Regions from separate parts of the Aliiglaciecola sp. SL4 genome, predicted to be linked through region 2. Evidence: predicted binding sites of a transcription regulator. Region 2 holds the regulator's gene; each other region holds the start of a gene.
What was found. Region 2 encodes sigma-54, which starts transcription at its own class of promoters, with help from an activator protein. Its sites were predicted from a motif close to GTTGGCACGNNNNTNGNNT; they were not measured.
Positions count from the first base shown of each region.

Region 1: AB6T38_RS10655 (diacylglycerol kinase family protein) is a predicted target of sigma-54. The motif match lies at 2,163-2,181, and genes of this name have one in related genera.
Region 3: AB6T38_RS10625 (BON domain-containing protein) is a predicted target of sigma-54. The motif match lies at 2,319-2,337, and genes of this name have one in related genera.

Region 1 is NZ_JBGOSE010000006.1:99,263-104,792, forward strand. Features, by position in the region: gene AB6T38_RS10650 (hypothetical protein) at 1-201, opposite strand, end outside; gene AB6T38_RS10655 (diacylglycerol kinase family protein) at 500-2,122, opposite strand; gene AB6T38_RS10660 (phospholipase A) at 2,324-3,250, opposite strand; gene AB6T38_RS10665 (hemerythrin domain-containing protein) at 3,568-4,002, opposite strand; gene AB6T38_RS10670 (DUF2177 family protein) at 4,253-4,663, shown strand; gene AB6T38_RS10675 (glutamate-5-semialdehyde dehydrogenase) at 4,799-5,530, opposite strand, start outside.
Region 2 is NZ_JBGOSE010000013.1:26,560-32,089, forward strand. Features, by position in the region: gene lptC (LPS export ABC transporter periplasmic protein LptC) at 1-527, shown strand, start outside; gene lptA (lipopolysaccharide transport periplasmic protein LptA) at 514-1,086, shown strand; gene lptB (LPS export ABC transporter ATP-binding protein) at 1,086-1,811, shown strand; gene AB6T38_RS16015 (RNA polymerase factor sigma-54) at 1,873-3,351, shown strand; gene hpf (ribosome hibernation promoting factor) at 3,379-3,666, shown strand; gene AB6T38_RS16025 (PTS sugar transporter subunit IIA) at 3,685-4,131, shown strand; gene rapZ (RNase adapter RapZ) at 4,128-4,973, shown strand; gene AB6T38_RS16035 (HPr family phosphocarrier protein) at 4,970-5,245, shown strand; gene mgtE (magnesium transporter) at 5,343-5,530, shown strand, end outside.
Region 3 is NZ_JBGOSE010000006.1:89,171-94,700, reverse strand. Features, by position in the region: gene AB6T38_RS10635 (hypothetical protein) at 1-29, opposite strand, end outside; gene AB6T38_RS10630 (MATE family efflux transporter) at 388-1,689, shown strand; gene AB6T38_RS10625 (BON domain-containing protein) at 1,732-2,283, opposite strand; gene AB6T38_RS10620 (DUF2254 domain-containing protein) at 2,655-3,977, opposite strand; gene AB6T38_RS10615 (hypothetical protein) at 4,316-4,510, opposite strand; gene AB6T38_RS10610 (DUF1328 domain-containing protein) at 4,572-4,748, opposite strand; gene hemB (porphobilinogen synthase) at 5,128-5,530, opposite strand, start outside.

The sequences.
Region 1 (5,530 bases), on a different contig from region 2:
ACCAATTTTCACAAGCTCAGGGATTTGCTTGAAGTAACTTTTAGCGGTATCGAAGCATACTTGCTTAACAGCATAGTGCTTAATATTTTGACCTATAAGGTTATAAAAATCGCCGCCTAAGCGACACATTTGGATGACAGCTTTGAGGAGTGTGCGATTACTTTCCTGTTGATCTTCTTGAGCATTACTATTAACTGACATTTTCAACTCCTTAATGAGCTTGTTTCGGTTTCGAAGTGCCTTGCTGCTAGCACCCTATATAGCAATTTTTTGTAAAACACTATGCAACCATATTTAACATTCAGCATTCGTGCCATAGAGTAAGGTGTTGAATAATATTGCTTTTTTGAATTTTTCAAACTTGACGAGCTTGAATGGAGAGTAAAATTTACATAGTAATTCTAGAACAACTTGTAGGTTTAACAATGTTACAGCAACATTGCGTACCGGTTATCGATACAAAAAAGTGACGTGGTAGTGCTTACTTCGCTGATAAGTTCTAATTATCCAGATGAGTGAAAACTTTTAATGACTGGGGTTGTTGAGTAACCTGAATACTATCTGCTTCACGGTTCTCCCCATCCACAACATACTTCAGCTTTCCTTCGCCGTTAACCGTTATTTTCTTGGCTGTAAGATGATGGATATTGTCGTTATCGTCACTATCAATTAGGGTTCGCAATGCCAGTTGGGCAAGTTTGAGGTAATTTTCCCTGGCTGTTGAAGTCTTAGTGAGCCAAGTAACATCTAATAACCCATCAGTAAAATCGGGTAGACCGCCACCTTGAGCTAACACCGTTGTAGCTGGTGCTGCATTGGCGATAACTAAGCTACCAGTATGAATGGATTGGGGATCATTATCGTCTATTTGAATGCTCAAGTTAGCCGAATTGTTGACTTCTATGGCATCGTACAAAGCACCAATATAGGCTAGTTGACCACTATTGTTCTTTTCATCACGATCGGCTTTTTCAATCATCTTTTGTTCGAAACCGATACCAACGACTAATAGAACAAGTTCATCGTTACATGTAGCTGTATCAATTAACTTTTCACTACCCTCAACAATAGCATTACATGCGACGCTCACGGGGGATACTTTAGATGCTGGCCCATACAAGGCATGACCAAGAGCATTCGCTGTCCCCATCGGCATTATACCTAAGGTAAGATCTGTATTAACAATTTGCGAAGCCACCTCTGTCAAAGTGCCATCACCGCCACAAGCCACTATATACTTAGCTCCTTGTTTAATGGCTTTTTGTGCCATTTCTTTGCCATCTTGATCTGGTGTGGTTTGGTATATTTCAAGATCGTAGTGAGGAGATAAGCGTTGAATAATTTCTTCTTTGCTGTCTTGCCATTTACCGCCGCCAGCAACAGGGTTTGCCACAATCGCAAGTCGGTTCTTTTGTGTGAATACCCCTTGGCTGTGCAGATCTTTTAATTTTTTGAGTTGATGTTTATTCAAACGAGCAGTAGAGCGTGTTTGGTTAATCTCTTGAATAGCCTCTTCCACCCTTAGCTCAGGGTTTTTACTTAGTAAATAGGCAGCCATCACTAATACAGAGCGGCCCCTACCTAATGCACAATGCACTACCGCACCTTTGCCGGCTTTTATATGGTTGTCTAACCAACTGATGGCTTGCAAAAGATCTTCTTTAGAGGGGCTTTGGTGATCTAATACCGGGACATTTAAATAATCCATATTTTCACCCTGTGCTGACACATCTAGCCCGTCAAACTCTGCAGTAACATCGAGTACGGCTTTAACATTTAAGTGATTCAACTCTGGCATGTCTGAAGGGAAAAGACGGCAAGCTAAAAAAAGGTTTTCGCGAATTTTCTGGATGGGTGGAACACTATCTTTTTTGCGCGCCCAAGCGTTGTACAATTGCACACCAAAAAAGAACGGGATAAAAACCCACTTCACGTAAAAGGGGATAGACCCATCAATTTTTTTTCTGAAAATTTTAGGTGATTGAAGAGCGTAGGCAAAGGCAACTAAGACCAGTGAAAAACCAACCCAGATAAACAGTGCTTTAAGCAACAAACTATCCACTAGCAAAGCAAGTGCTAAAGAAAGTAAACCACCCAGCCCATAGTATTTTATAATAAACATACTTCACCTATATCGAAAACTGAATCTACTCGACAAAGTAAAGCGAACTGCGTGCCAACCTTACTGGCTTTTATCTTATTGAATTATATGAAAAACTTTATTTACAATTGTCGGTTTTCGATTGACGGCGCAATAAATACAGACCCTTTCGTAGTTTTTACATTTTATTTTTAAAGTGTTTCCTAGAAATAAGAATATTTATTATAAATATTTGAGCTGAATCCCTATTCCGTATCGCTGTTGGTGACGATTGTAATCAATCAAAGAATCGCCGTATCCGTTAAAATATTGGAAAACCACATCGTATCGTTTATTTAAAGGATAGGTGATATTCAACTCAATACTGCCTTTATTATCTGATTTTAAATTGTTTCTTAATAAAGTAAGAAAATTGAAATTGCCGACTTTCTTACCATAACCTATTTCAAAGTGGCCTAAATAATCAGTAATATCTGGATTGTCATCGCCTTCAGGGCTGTTGATGGTTTCCTTTTCATCTTCTGGAATTCGATACCAAGCTTTTAAATAGTAAACTGAATCTTTATCGCTAAACAAAGCAGAAGCATATAGGCGGTTCCAACTTCTAGATTTTAAACCACTTTGTCCATTGGAATTATGATTTAAACCTAAGTGAACTTGGTCGAATTTTATACCTAGAAAACGATACTGAGTTTTCCAAAAATAGAAAATCTCTGGTTCGTAGTTGGTTTCTCGAAATGGCTTTGATGCTTCGTCATTGTATACTTGCCAAAATGAGGTGACACTGAAACCCGCGTATATCCCTGATAGGTTATCTTCATTTATATGGATCGGCAGTTTCACACTGATTTGATATTTTGCTTCTAGATTATCGACGTTCTCAGAATCCAGTTCTGTCACACCAATAGTATTAGGGTCTTTTACATAAGAAATTGGCAAAATATAATTGGTTTTGTACTGGGTTATTGCGAAAGGGATTTTTAATGCTAGATCATCAGAGGCATCGCGCTTTTCAGTGATGGTTTCCTCGGTCTCAGCCGGTTTAACTTCCAACTCCGAATCACTAATGACTTGGGCCATAGTGAGTTGACTACTAAATAGACTGATAAGACAAACAAAATTCACTATCCTTTGATTTAAACGTGCCATAGAAGTTGCTGCTCTGATGAATTAAGTGGAGGGATCTTTTCATTATTTACCGCCATTTAAAAGCATAAAAGTAAAGTTTTCCATAAATAATCAACATTACTCGTAGCTGGCTTTAAAGTTTCGGTGGAATCTATGCTGTAGCTTTTCTAGGTTTTGAAATCTTCATCCAGTGATAATTTAATTTGGTTAGTAGCAAGGGGGTAAACAATCTATCTAATAAAAAAAACCACCGCTCTCGGTAGTGATGAGAACGATGGCTTGCTCTAGAATTCAATCAGAGCAACAGGACCCTAAGTAAGGGGAGAGGAACAATTAATTTAGTGGGCTTTCTCCATTTCACCTTGATACTTGTCAGCAAGGTTATCTTTTTGAGAAGCCGATAATACTTTGCCTGCTTGTTGGAAAAACTCTTGTTCTTCCTCTGCTAAGTGGTGTTCGACTAAATGTTTAAGCTTTTTCATGGTTGCTAACCAAGCAGGTGATGTCATTTCAGTCTCATCCAGCTTTTCAAGTAACTCATCAATTTCATGGTGCTCAGCAATAGCATGTCTTGATTGTTCAATAGTTTGATCAGACTTCATCAACGGCGAGTAAAAATAACGTTCTTCGGCGATAGCATGATCTATAAGCGCTTGTTTTAGTTCGGCATAAAAATCTCGACGACTCTCAGTATCTCCTGAGGTTTCGACTAATATCTTCATCAGAAGACGTTGCTTTTCATGATCTCTACGAATTGCTTCAAAAATTTCCATTGGATTCTCCCTAACAAATGTTATTTGATTAAAATGGTCATTACTAAGTAGGGTATTGCGAACTTAATGCCATAACGTATCAGTTAATTTAAGTTATTGAAAAATAATGATTAACTGTTTCTTAGAGGTTTTCAAAAGGTAAGCCATCAGCCTTGGTGACGGAAATTATTACAGCGCAAATGTATCTTTTTCAGACTTGAGGGGTATAAATACCTGATGTTTAAATTTAAACAACCACAGGGAGTAAAAAGTGAAGTCATTTTTCATTGCTTATGGGGGAGTTGCGGTCTGTTACCTTATTTTGGATGGTATCTGGCTGGGGGTAGTTGCTAAAAATAGTTATCTTGAGGCCATGCAGGGGATGTTGCGAGAGTCTTACCCTATGACTCCTTGGGTAACCTTCTATTTGTTGTATTGTGCTGCGGCAGTGTATTTGGTGGTGCTGAAAAATATAGATGCACAGTGGTGGCAGGTGTTTTTAGACGGCGCTGTTTTAGGCTTAGCGGCTTATGGTGCCTATAATTTAACGAATTACGCAATCTTGGAGGGATGGCCGTTAGGTATCACCCTGAAGGATTGGGCATGGGGAACCTTTGTCACTGCTACAAGCTGTTTATCTGGCTGGTGGTTGTTGTCTTATGTTAATCAAGACAGTTTTTGAAGGATGTGATCTCAAGGTGTCTAACTGAGAAAGGTCACAAAAAAATGCGAAAGCGATTGCTCGCTTTCGCATCTACTGAAGTGTTTATTATATTGCGCACTGATCAAAGGGCACAACACTTTCTGGGCATATTACCTAAGCGCGTATTTGGCCGTTGCCATTCACTAAGTATTTTTCGGTGGTTAATGACTCTAACCCCATGGGTCCATAGGCATGTAATTTTGTGGTTGCTATACCTATCTCGGCACCTAAGCCTAATTGACTGCCGTCGGAGAAGCGCGAAGAGGCGTTAACCATTACTACAGAGGCATCAACACTGCGCTGGAAACGTTTAGCAGATACTTCGTTTTGAGTACAAATTACCTCAGTATGGTTACTACCGAATTTTGCAATGTGATCTAGAGCTTCGTCCATGCTGTCGACTGTTTTGATCGCAATTTCCAAATCTAAATACTCTTCACCGAAGTCTTCATCTTGAATGACATTGCAACGTGCAATGTGCTTGGCAGAGCGTTCACAAGCGTTGATTGTCACTGAGTGACGAAGTAACACATCGCTGACGATGGGCAATATTTGTTCGGCTATGTCTTTGTGAATAACCAGCCCTTCAATTGCATTACATACGCCAGTGCGCTGAGTTTTGCCGTTAATCAACAATTGAATTGCTGTTTCAAAATCAGCATCGGCGTCAAAATAGAGATGACACACCCCTTTAAAATGCTGAATGACAGGTATCTTACTATTTTCGGTAACATAATTGATTAAGCCTTCTCCGCCGCGAGGGATCACTACATCAATAAAGTCACGCTGCTCTAATAATTCCTGCATCAACTTTCGATCAGGGTTAGGTACAACAGTAATAAGCTC
Region 2 (5,530 bases):
TTGTGCTAATCTTAATGATATATGTGCCAGGGTGGATAAGTTCAGATACGGAACAAACCAATGCACCTAGTGAAGATTCTTGGCAGCCCAATTATCAAGCGAGGAATATGCGCAGTACTCTTTATAATGAAAATGGCGAAGTGAACCACGAGGTTTTCGCCCTTAAAATGGAACATTATCAAATTCTAGGTTTCACCTTGTTTAGCCACCCCAAATACACCATCTATGTATCCGATGAACAAAATCCTTGGCATGTTGAAGCTGAAGAGGGCACACTTTATGAGGACAATCGCATTCAATTAGAAACTGACGTAGAGATTAGAAGCTTAGATGATTCGGGATTTGTGCAAACAATTAAAACACAATTTTTAGAAATTAATTTGGTAGACAAAACAATGATGTCAGATGAACCGGTTGAGATTAACGGAAAAGATTTTATTGTTAAAAGTAATGGCTTTGTAGCAAATTTAACTACGCAGGAATATGAACTTAAAAATCATGTGCAAACTCAATATGCGCCTCGTTAGCGCTTTAATCATCAGCTTAGTGTTTAGCGCTGCTGTTAGCGCCGGTGAAAACGACTTTAATTTACCTATCAAAGTTGACTCTAAGTCAAACTTCTTTGATGGCAAAACCAAAACTTCAATTTTTAGAAAAGACGTTAAAATTACCCAAGGCTCCCTTGAAATTTTAGCCGATGAGGTTGAAGTCATAGCCGGCTTAGGTGAAGGTAAAGAAGTATTTATTGCCCGAGGTAAACCGGCAAAGTATAGCCAAACCCTTGATGACGGAAGTAAGATCAGCGCTGCGGCTAATGAAATAAAATACGAAGTATCCAATCGAACTTTAACATTAAATGGCTCAGCTGAATTGAATCAGGATAGCAGCCTTGTTAAAGGTGAATCCATCCAATTCAATATGGAATTGGAACAATTAATAGCTGAAAGCAACAGTAATGCAGAGGGCGGAGTGACCGCTATTTTTCAACCTGAGAGTATCCGTAAACGTCAGGAAGAAGATGCAGAAGAAAAATCGAATGATTTAGAACAGCAAGGCACTGACAAGCTGCAGGATGAGCAACCTTAATGGCAACGTTAAAAGCGATTAACCTAGCTAAATCATACAAATCTCGACAAGTAGTACGAGATGTTAGTTTAGAAGTGTCTACAGGGCAGATTGTTGGATTGTTAGGCCCCAATGGTGCAGGCAAAACAACGACTTTTTATATGATTGTAGGGCTTGTTCCTTTAGATAAGGGCGATATTTATATTGACCAAACAGCACTAACTTTACAGCCTATGCACATTCGAGCTAGAAAAGGAATTGGGTATCTTCCTCAAGAATCGTCTATATTTCGTAAACTAACTGTTTATCAAAATATCATGGCAATTTTACAAACCCGAAAAGAATTGAGCTCAGACCAACGAGAAGAACAAGCAGATGCATTGCTTGACGAGTTTAATATAAATCATATCCGTAATAGCCTAGGCATGAGTTTATCTGGAGGAGAACGCAGAAGAGTCGAAATAGCACGGGCCCTGGCCGCCGCACCCGAATTTATTTTATTAGATGAACCTTTTGCAGGTGTGGATCCAATTTCTGTAAATGATATAAAAAAAATAATTCAACACCTGCGCGATAGAGGTATTGGAGTATTAATAACTGACCATAATGTACGTGAAACCCTAGACGTGTGTGAAAAAGCGTATATTGTAAGTCATGGTGAATTGATCGCTTCTGGAACTGCAGAAGAAGTTTTAAATAATCAACAAGTCAGAGATGTATACCTTGGCGAGCAATTCAAGCTATAGTACAGGTATGTTGTTTTTAACCAAAGCTTTGTGGCTAAACAAGTAAGAATATAAAAACTAAATGAAACCCTCGTTACAATTAAAATTCAGCCAGCAACTAACAATGACGCCTCAATTGCAACAGGCTATCCGTCTATTGCAGTTGTCAACGCTGGATTTACAACAGGAAATACAAGAAGCTTTAGAATCCAACCCGCTTTTAGAAGTAGAGGATGGTTCGGACATCCCCACAGGAGATTCCGCATTAGCAGATAGTAATGATAAATTTTCGGAAGAAACCGTATCCGCAAGTTCTGACTCAATGGATACAAACGAGGCATTAGAAAAAGCAGATATTCCGGACGAATTACCCATAGATAGCACTTGGGATGAATATATCAGTGCATCTTCAGCACCCGCATCAATTAGTGGTGGCAGCGGTGGTGATGATGATCAAATTTTCCAAGGTGAAACCAGCGAAAATATACAAGATCATTTGTTATGGCAAATGCGCTTAACCCCCTTTTCCGAAGTAGATACCGCTATAGCCATTGCCATTATCGACTCAATCGATGAATCTGGATATTTAACCATTAGCACTGAAGAAGTACTCGCTAGTCTCGACCACGAAGAGGTTGAACTTGATGAAGTTGAATGTGTTCTAAAACGCATTCAAATGTTCGATCCTATAGGTTCTGGTTCTCGAAATCCTCAAGAGTGTTTAATGGTACAAATGAATCAATTTGCCCCAGGTACACCTTGGCTAAATGAAGCTAAATTATTAATTAGTGAATATGCAGACCTTTTAGGTAGCAAAGATTACCGAACGTTAATGCGCAAAACTCGTTTAAAAGAAGACGATTTACGCGAAGCAATGCGTTTGTTGCAAACATTAAATCCTCGTCCTGGCAGCGCGCTGATAATTGGTGAATCCGAATACGTGATTCCTGATGTTTCTGTAATGAAAAAAAATGGCCGTTGGCAAGTAGAGTTAAACCCCGACAGTTTGCCTAAACTAAATGTTAATCAGCAGTATGCAGCGATGAGCCGCAATGCTAAAAACACCAGCGACAGTCAGTTCATACGTTCACATATGCAAGAAGCCAAGTGGTTTATTAAAAGCCTCGAAAGCCGAAACGACACATTGCTCAAAGTAGCCAACTGTATTGTTCAGCAACAAGTCGGATTTTTCGAACATGGTCCGGAAATGATGAAACCAATGGTGTTAAATGATGTCGCAGAAATGGTGGATATGCATGAATCAACTATTTCCCGTGTCACTACACAAAAATATATGCATACACCAAGAGGAATTTACGAACTGAAGTACTTTTTCTCCAGCCATGTTGCCACAGACTCTGGCGGAGAGTGCTCTTCAACGGCAATTCGCGCACTAATTAAAAAACTTGTCGCTGCAGAGCTTCCAACTAAGCCACTTAGCGATAGTAAGATTGCTGATCTACTGGCTGACCAAGGTATACAGGTTGCCCGTAGAACAATAGCAAAATACCGGGAGTCTTTATCGATCCCACCGTCTAACCAACGCAAGAGCCTGCTGTAGGCTCGTTAACAGAAGGAATACGCTAATATGCAAATTAACCTTACTGGCCATCATGTAGAAATTACAGATTCATTGCGAGATTATGTAGACACTAAATTTACGAAGTTAGAAAGGCATTTTGATCACATCAACAATGTCCATGTCATTCTCAATGTCGAAAAGCTTAATCAAAAAGCTGAAGCGACAGTTCATCTTAGCGGAGGCGAAGTTTTTGCAACCTCAGAACATAACGATATGTACGCAGCCATTGACGGATTAATAGATAAGCTTGATCGACAGGTGATCAAGCACAAGGAAAAGATTAAACGTCATTAACATATATTAGATTATTTAATGGAAATTAAAGACATCCTTTCCTCTGACTGCACAAGTTGTGCAGTCCAGGGGACAAGCAAAAAACGAATCCTTGAAACTATCAGCCTATTAGCGGCAGAAAAGATTGACGGTATTGACCAAACTACGATTTTGAATAGTTTAGTCAGTCGCGAAAAAATGGGTAGTACAGGAATCGGCAATGGTATTGCGCTGCCCCACGGCAGATTAGCTGGGTTAAAAGACGTAGTCGCAATATTAATTACCAGTGATCCTTCCATCAATTTTGACGCAGTCGATAATTGTCCTGTAGATATATTTTTCGCTATTTTAGTACCAGAAGATAAAGCCGCCGGACACCTACAAACCTTGGCCACTATAGCAACAAAGTTAAGTGACAAAGAGGTTCTTAAACGCATTCGCTGTGCTGAAGATAACGGACAGTTATACGAGGCAATTGTTTCATGAAGCTGATTATTATAAGTGGTCGCTCCGGTTCAGGAAAATCAATTGCACTGCGCTCTTTAGAAGATTTAGGCTATTATTGTGTTGATAATATCCCTGTTAACCTTCTGCCTACCCTTACTCATACAGTTATGGATGAGTATGACCAAGTTGCGGTAAGTATTGACGTAAGAAACCTTCCCAAAGTATCTGGTGAATTGGTGGAAATCCTCGATTACCTGCCTGCAAACTGGGATATGACTATTGTTTATTTAGATGCCAGTGATGACATACTAATTAAGCGTTTCAGCGAAACCCGTCGCTTACACCCGTTATCACGTCAAAACAAATCGCTTTCCGATGCCATTCAAGCTGAAGGTCAACTTTTAGCTCCTATAGCAGAACGTGCTGACTTATATTTAGATACTGACAAGCTTTCGGTTCATCAATTAGCTGAGTTAGTTCGTGAACGCATTCTAGGAAAGAAAAGCTCAAGACTGGTTTTAGTATTTGAATCTTTTGGATTTAAATATGGCATACCTAAAGATGCCGACTATGTTTTTGATGCGCGATTTTTACCTAACCCTCATTGGGAACCGGACTTAAAACACCTAAGTGGATTAGACTCACCAGTTGAAATATTTTTAGGTTCACAACCCATAGTGACTAAATTTATTTGGCAAATCCAAAACCTCATATCAACTTGGCTTCCCCACCTAGAAAGAAATAACCGAAGTTACGTCACAGTTGCAATTGGCTGTACCGGTGGACAACATCGTTCAGTTTATGTTGCTGAGTCATTAGCAAAAACATTCTCAGCCTCTCACCCAGATGTGCAAATTAGACACCGAGAATTAAACAGATGAATCGCTTTGAAAAGCAAATAGTTATAGTTAATAAACTTGGCTTACATGCACGAGCAGCGACGGAATTAGTTAAAGTTGCCAATCAATTTGATGCTATAGTTACTTTAGTTCAAGGGGAAAAAACGGCATCGGCTAATAGTGTATTGGGTTTAATGATGTTAGAAAGCTCTCAAGGGAAAGAAGTCAACGTAATAAGCGAGGGAACCGACGCTGAGCAAGCACTTGCAGCTATCGAAAAGCTTATTGTAGAAAAGTTTCACGAGAACGAATAGCTCACTTTCATTCAAGTTGAGTAAATAATTGCTGACCTGCCGCTCTTAACCCTCTAAACTATTCATATTAGTAGTTTTTTCATCGAGCTGTATTTTCATGGCTGAAGCATTAGAGGTTAAACACGCCCAACGTCAACTGAAGGTTATCAATCAAGCCTTGGCCAGTGGCCGCTTTATGCATGTCCGAAAAACCATTCACGATATGCCTGCATGTGATATCGCCCTACTTCTCGAGTCATCTCCAAGTAAATCAAGAACCGAACTTTGGGAAATGTTAGACGCCGA
Region 3 (5,530 bases), on a different contig from region 2:
ACCACCGCTTGTTTTTTTGTTTTCGCCATCAAGATTCCCTCCCTTTAATTAGATTAGTATAAACTTTAAGCTATTTTTCGCTAATGAATATTTCAAATGATTAACACAAACAGGTTGCTCAAGTTTAATGTAAATAACCGATGACACTAAATAGGCAAAGGGTAGCGTCTATAAACTAGTAATAAAAGGGCAAAATTGCTAACGCACCCCCTTTAGTTACATATTATGGTTTGCTATGGGATAATATTTATTGGTGGCTCCTGAACCTCATCTAATGTCGCTTAAATGATAGTGAACTCAAATTAAACCCAACAAAACTTTAGTGATTTTGACGCCTTTTTAAAAAGATAATCCATTGATAAATTCCAATTCTCAAATCAAAAAAATATGGCACTTGCATGGCCTCTCGCATTTAACGCCTTGCTAGTTCAGTCCATGTTGATGATTGATACATTGTTAGTTGCACCTTTAGGTGAACTGTCAGTCGCCGCCATGGGCATTGCCACCACTATTGTTGCTTTTGTATTGGGAATTGAAATTGCAATTGGCAACGGTATACAGCTTCTGGTTGGTCGCGCATTTGGTACAAAGAGCCAAGCTGAACTTGCTATCGCCTATTGGTCAGGATTAGTCATAAATATCTCTACTGCTTTAATTTTTATGCTCGTTTTAACCGTTTTTAGTTCGCAACTCGTTGCCGGTATCACCGATAACCCCGAACTCGCAAAATTAACCGAATCATATATTTCAATTATTAAGTACATCGTATTGCTCACCGCATACACCCAAGTAAGCACGGCATTTTGTAATGGCATAGGAAATACTACGGTGCCGTTTAAAGGGTTTATGATTGAACTGCCGGTGAATGCACTATTGAGTTACATCCTCATCAATGGTGTAGCTGACTACCCAGGAATGGGACTAGAAGGGGCTGCTTGGGGAAGTCTGATTTCAGTACTTTTAAGAGCTGTATTTTTATTCTTTGCCCTTAAATTAAATAAGAAAGTGGACATCACTTATCCGGTAAATAGACCACTAATCACAGAAATACGGCCGCAATTCGCGGAGATATTTCCCATCGCAGCTAACTTTTTTGTTCTTTTTGTTGGCGCAACCGTCTACCAATTATTATTTGCACAATTGGATCTATACGCGTTTGTAGCCATTACTTTAATCTTTCCTTGGGTACGTGCTGGCACCCAATTTCCAAACGCTTGGGCTCAAGCTTCTGCAATCAGCATCAGTCAGGCATTGGGGCAAATAGAGAAACAAGACCTGAAATTGTTTATCGCTAAATGCATTAAAATCGGCATGATCATATCAATTGTAATCGCCCTAATATTTTTGATATTGAGCCAGAATATTCAGTATATTTACCCAGATATCGAGAATGAAGTGCAAATGGCTTTATTGCTCATAGCTCCGTTGTACATGATTCTACCGATAATCAGAGCCTACAATACTGTGACAGGAAATATTCTACGAGCTTTAGGAAATAGTAATCTAGTATTAAAAATTCACCTTATCACCCAGTGGGCGATTTCGCTGCCAATATGCGCACTTTTAATTCTACATTTCGAGGTTTCAGTGTTTTGGGCATTTGCAATGATACCCATAGAAGAACTTCTTAAAGTGCTTCCGTTTTACCGTTACAAGCAATTTTATATAAAGCGTTTAATTGCCCAATAAAAAAAGCGCCAGAGGCGCTTTTTTTAGTAATACCCAATGATGTTATTTACCAATAGTAAGGTTAGAAACAACATTTTTCACATCATCAGTATTCTCAGCAATAGTAACTGCTAACTCACGCTCAGCGTTTGAATCAAGCTCTCCGGTGAGGGTTACAATACCGTCTTCAACTTCAACTTCGATATCGGTACCGCTAACTTCTGACTCAAACAATAGGCGTGTTTTCACTACCGATTCTACTTTAGAATCTTTTAAAGATTGCATAATTTGCGCTGTGTCAGAATCTTCTTCATCAGTGATAACTGTTAGCTGGTTATCAACGTCATCTACACCGTCAAGGGATAGCATAAGTTCTTCGGCTAGGGCTTTGTCTACGTCGGTATTAACTTTACCAGTTAAGACAATAACACCATCTTTAACGTCAGTATTAATGTCGAAAGAATCTAGATTGCCGTTGAACAGTAAAGTAGTTTCAGCTTTACCATCAATCCATGCATCTTTTGCTTTATCTGACCATTCGTTTTCTGCGTTAGCACTCATTGAAGCAGTTGTTAAAGCAGCAGCTATAATTAGTGAACAAGTAGTACGTTTCATATCAGTCTCTCCTTTTTGTTTAGACAATCCTATTAATGCCAATTCGATGCCAACGCGTAAACGTCTGATTATTATGGTTATTTTAAATAATTTAATATTAAACTCGATAAAAATCATGTAGTTTTGAAATACTCAAATGTAATTTCTACAGCATTAAAGAAAGTAAGTTTGAGAGTGTTAATAGCATTGGGAATTGCGGCGTTTAGTTTAAGGAACATTTTTTTTGGGATTGAATAACCTTGAAACCGTGCAGTCGGTAAGGGTTGAGGCATCTAACTATTGCCAGTCAATTTAAAGTGAATATCACTGAAGATGATTGGACTGTCGGTCTGAATGACTCAACAAACCAAGATTTCACTACTCAGTTTGGCTTAAGACTGAAATGATGTAGTTTTAAGTAAGTTCTTAACTTTGAGCACACTTTTAGTGAAATCTTCTGAGTCTTGCTCGGTATATTGAACATGTTCTTTTCCTTGCTCAATTGCCACTAATTGACGCAGGATAACCGAATGAATATCAGGCTTATCTGTTGCCGAAGCGATGCGGTATAAACTCTCGACTAATCGGATACTTACCGCCACAGAACTTACAGAATACTGGCGAATCTGATCAAACGCAGAATTAGCTACCCCCTCAAAATCGTAAGGATTGCGACGTAATCTCAAAATACCATCTTGACCGTAGTATTCCCCTGAATGCAATTCTTGTTTTGATATATTGCAAAGCACTACACATAACTTATCAACGCAAGTAATCGCCGTATAGGGATCATTAACTCCAGGAGACAGAGCACGCACGGCGATTTCTACCATTTGATGTATGGCATACTCGGGATCTTGAATCGGCGTTCGATTACTGCCGATGACACAACTTTGATTTACAAGGCTAGATAATTCATCTTGGATAGGTTTTAAACTTTTCAAAGTCGCTAGTTCAGCTCCTTCATTTATCAAATGACCAGGTCGCCATTTAAACTCAATAAAAAGATCATATTTGCTGGCAATTTCCAGCAATTTGTCATTACTCAACAGCTGTAAATAACCACTTTGGTCGGCGAATATTGGCAAAGTATAAGAAAAAGTTTTCCGCGCCTCTTTGCCTAATTTAGGTGTTGTCTCAGCACAGAATAAAGGTTCAAGGGAATGGTTAATTTCGTCACAAAGCTCGTTAATAACGTTATCAGCTTGAATTGAGCGTGAAACATGATGAATAAAATAAATAAGGACAAAAACACTAAATAATGTCGCCAACAAACACCAAATAATAGCCAAACCCATTATGATGTCCTGATTTGAATCTAAGCTCATGGAATAAATTAGCACCACACAGTAGGAAAATATCGATATAAAGGTTCCCAATACCACTTGAGTCCCTCTATCGTCCATAAAATTACGAATCAAGCGCGGACCGAATTGCGACGAGGCTAAGGTTAAGGTAACAATTGTTATAGAAAAGGCGATACTGGTAACCGTTATCATTGAAGCGGCGATGGTGTTGAGCAATGAAAGCAAGGTGCTTTGCTCAGTTTCATATAAAAAGGGAAGCCAATCTAACTTTCCCCAGGCTTGAGCATGATCAATCCAGACCATTAACCAAGCTGAAAAAATGGACGTTATAACCATCAATAGTGGAACGAACCAGAAACTAGTTTTTATTGAATCGAAAAGCTTGTCTAGACTGGCTAGATTTTTCATTAATAGTTCCTTTTATCAAACCTATTCCACTGAACTGTCAAAGCGTCAGCCTTGCCTTTAAACTGCAAGGAAGGCTCTTACGTCAGTTTACTTTTTCGAATTTTTTTTGGCAAAAAGCAGCATACTAATAACTAGTATAATCATAAATAAACCAAAAGAAGCTAAGAACGTATAAATTGGGCTTCCACCAGCAAGTCCAGTTGATGTTACAAAAAAACCAACACTAATTACTAAAGCGATAATTATTAATTTGAAGTCCATAAGTCACCTCGTTTAAAAATACAAAAGGGCTCTAAGAGCCCTTTTAGTTTGCTTGGATGTTATTAATCTTGACTAGATTAACAGTCTTGATCTTCAGCTTTTACGCCTTCTTTCACATCTTCACAAGCATCCTCAAGGGCGTTACCTGCATCGGTAACCATTTCATCAACACTTTCACCAGCGTCCTCAGCAGGACCTTGCTCACATGCAGCTAGAGCAAATACTGAACCAGCAACTAATAGTATTTGAAGGGTATGTTTAAAATTTTTCATGTGTTTCTCCGTTACTTTAATATTGTTATAAATCTAAAATAAGTGGTGTTAGCAAAGTTCGCTAGACTTTCGGACCTTTGCCACGTAGTGCATTCGCTATTAGTGAAATCACAAGTAAAACTACGAATACAAAAAAGATAATTTTCGCGATTCCGGCTGCGGTACCAGCTATTCCACCAAAACCAAATACAGCTGCGATAATTGCAATAACTAAAAATGTTAGTGCCCAGCTCAACATAATATTCTCCTTTTGTTTGTGTTCGATATTTGTAATGCGTTTTACATGCCAACAAAAAGAATAAACATAAGATATTGATATATATAAAAATATTATAGGTGCGGATGATTTAAGTAAATTCCCTTTCGGGGTTTATTTGCAAAAAGTACACTAGCGCTAGAAACTTTTTCACATTTGTTATGTGATGAATCGGTACTTAGTTGGGTTTAACTAAAATTGGTAAAGAGGAATGTCTGATAACGCTGAAATTTGGAAAAGAGGTGAGTAGATATAAACCAAGCACAATTAACTTTAACTATGCTTGGCCACGCATTTTTATTATTCGATGCCATTAATGTTCACTATAGGATAGTGAGCTAGGTAGGACATTAACGAATAGCTACCTTGCCAGTATTTGTGCTGCTTGTTTGGCAAAATAAGTTAAAATACCGTTTGCCCCTGCCCGTTTAAATGCCAGTAAGGATTCCATGATAACTGCTTCTTCATTTAGCCAACCGTTATCAAATGCCGCTTTATGCATGGCATACTCACCACTGACTTGATAGGCAAAGGTTGGTACTTGAAAGGTATCTTTGCAGCGTCGAACGATATCTAAGTAAGGCATACCAGGTTTAACCATAACCATATCTGCACCTTCTTTTAGATCAAGGCCAATCTCATGTAAAGCTTCGTCAGAATTAGCAGGATCCATTTGGTAACTATGCTTATTTCCGCCTTTTATATTACCGGCAGAACCGACGGCATCACGAAACGGACCATAGTAATTAGATGCATATTTTGCT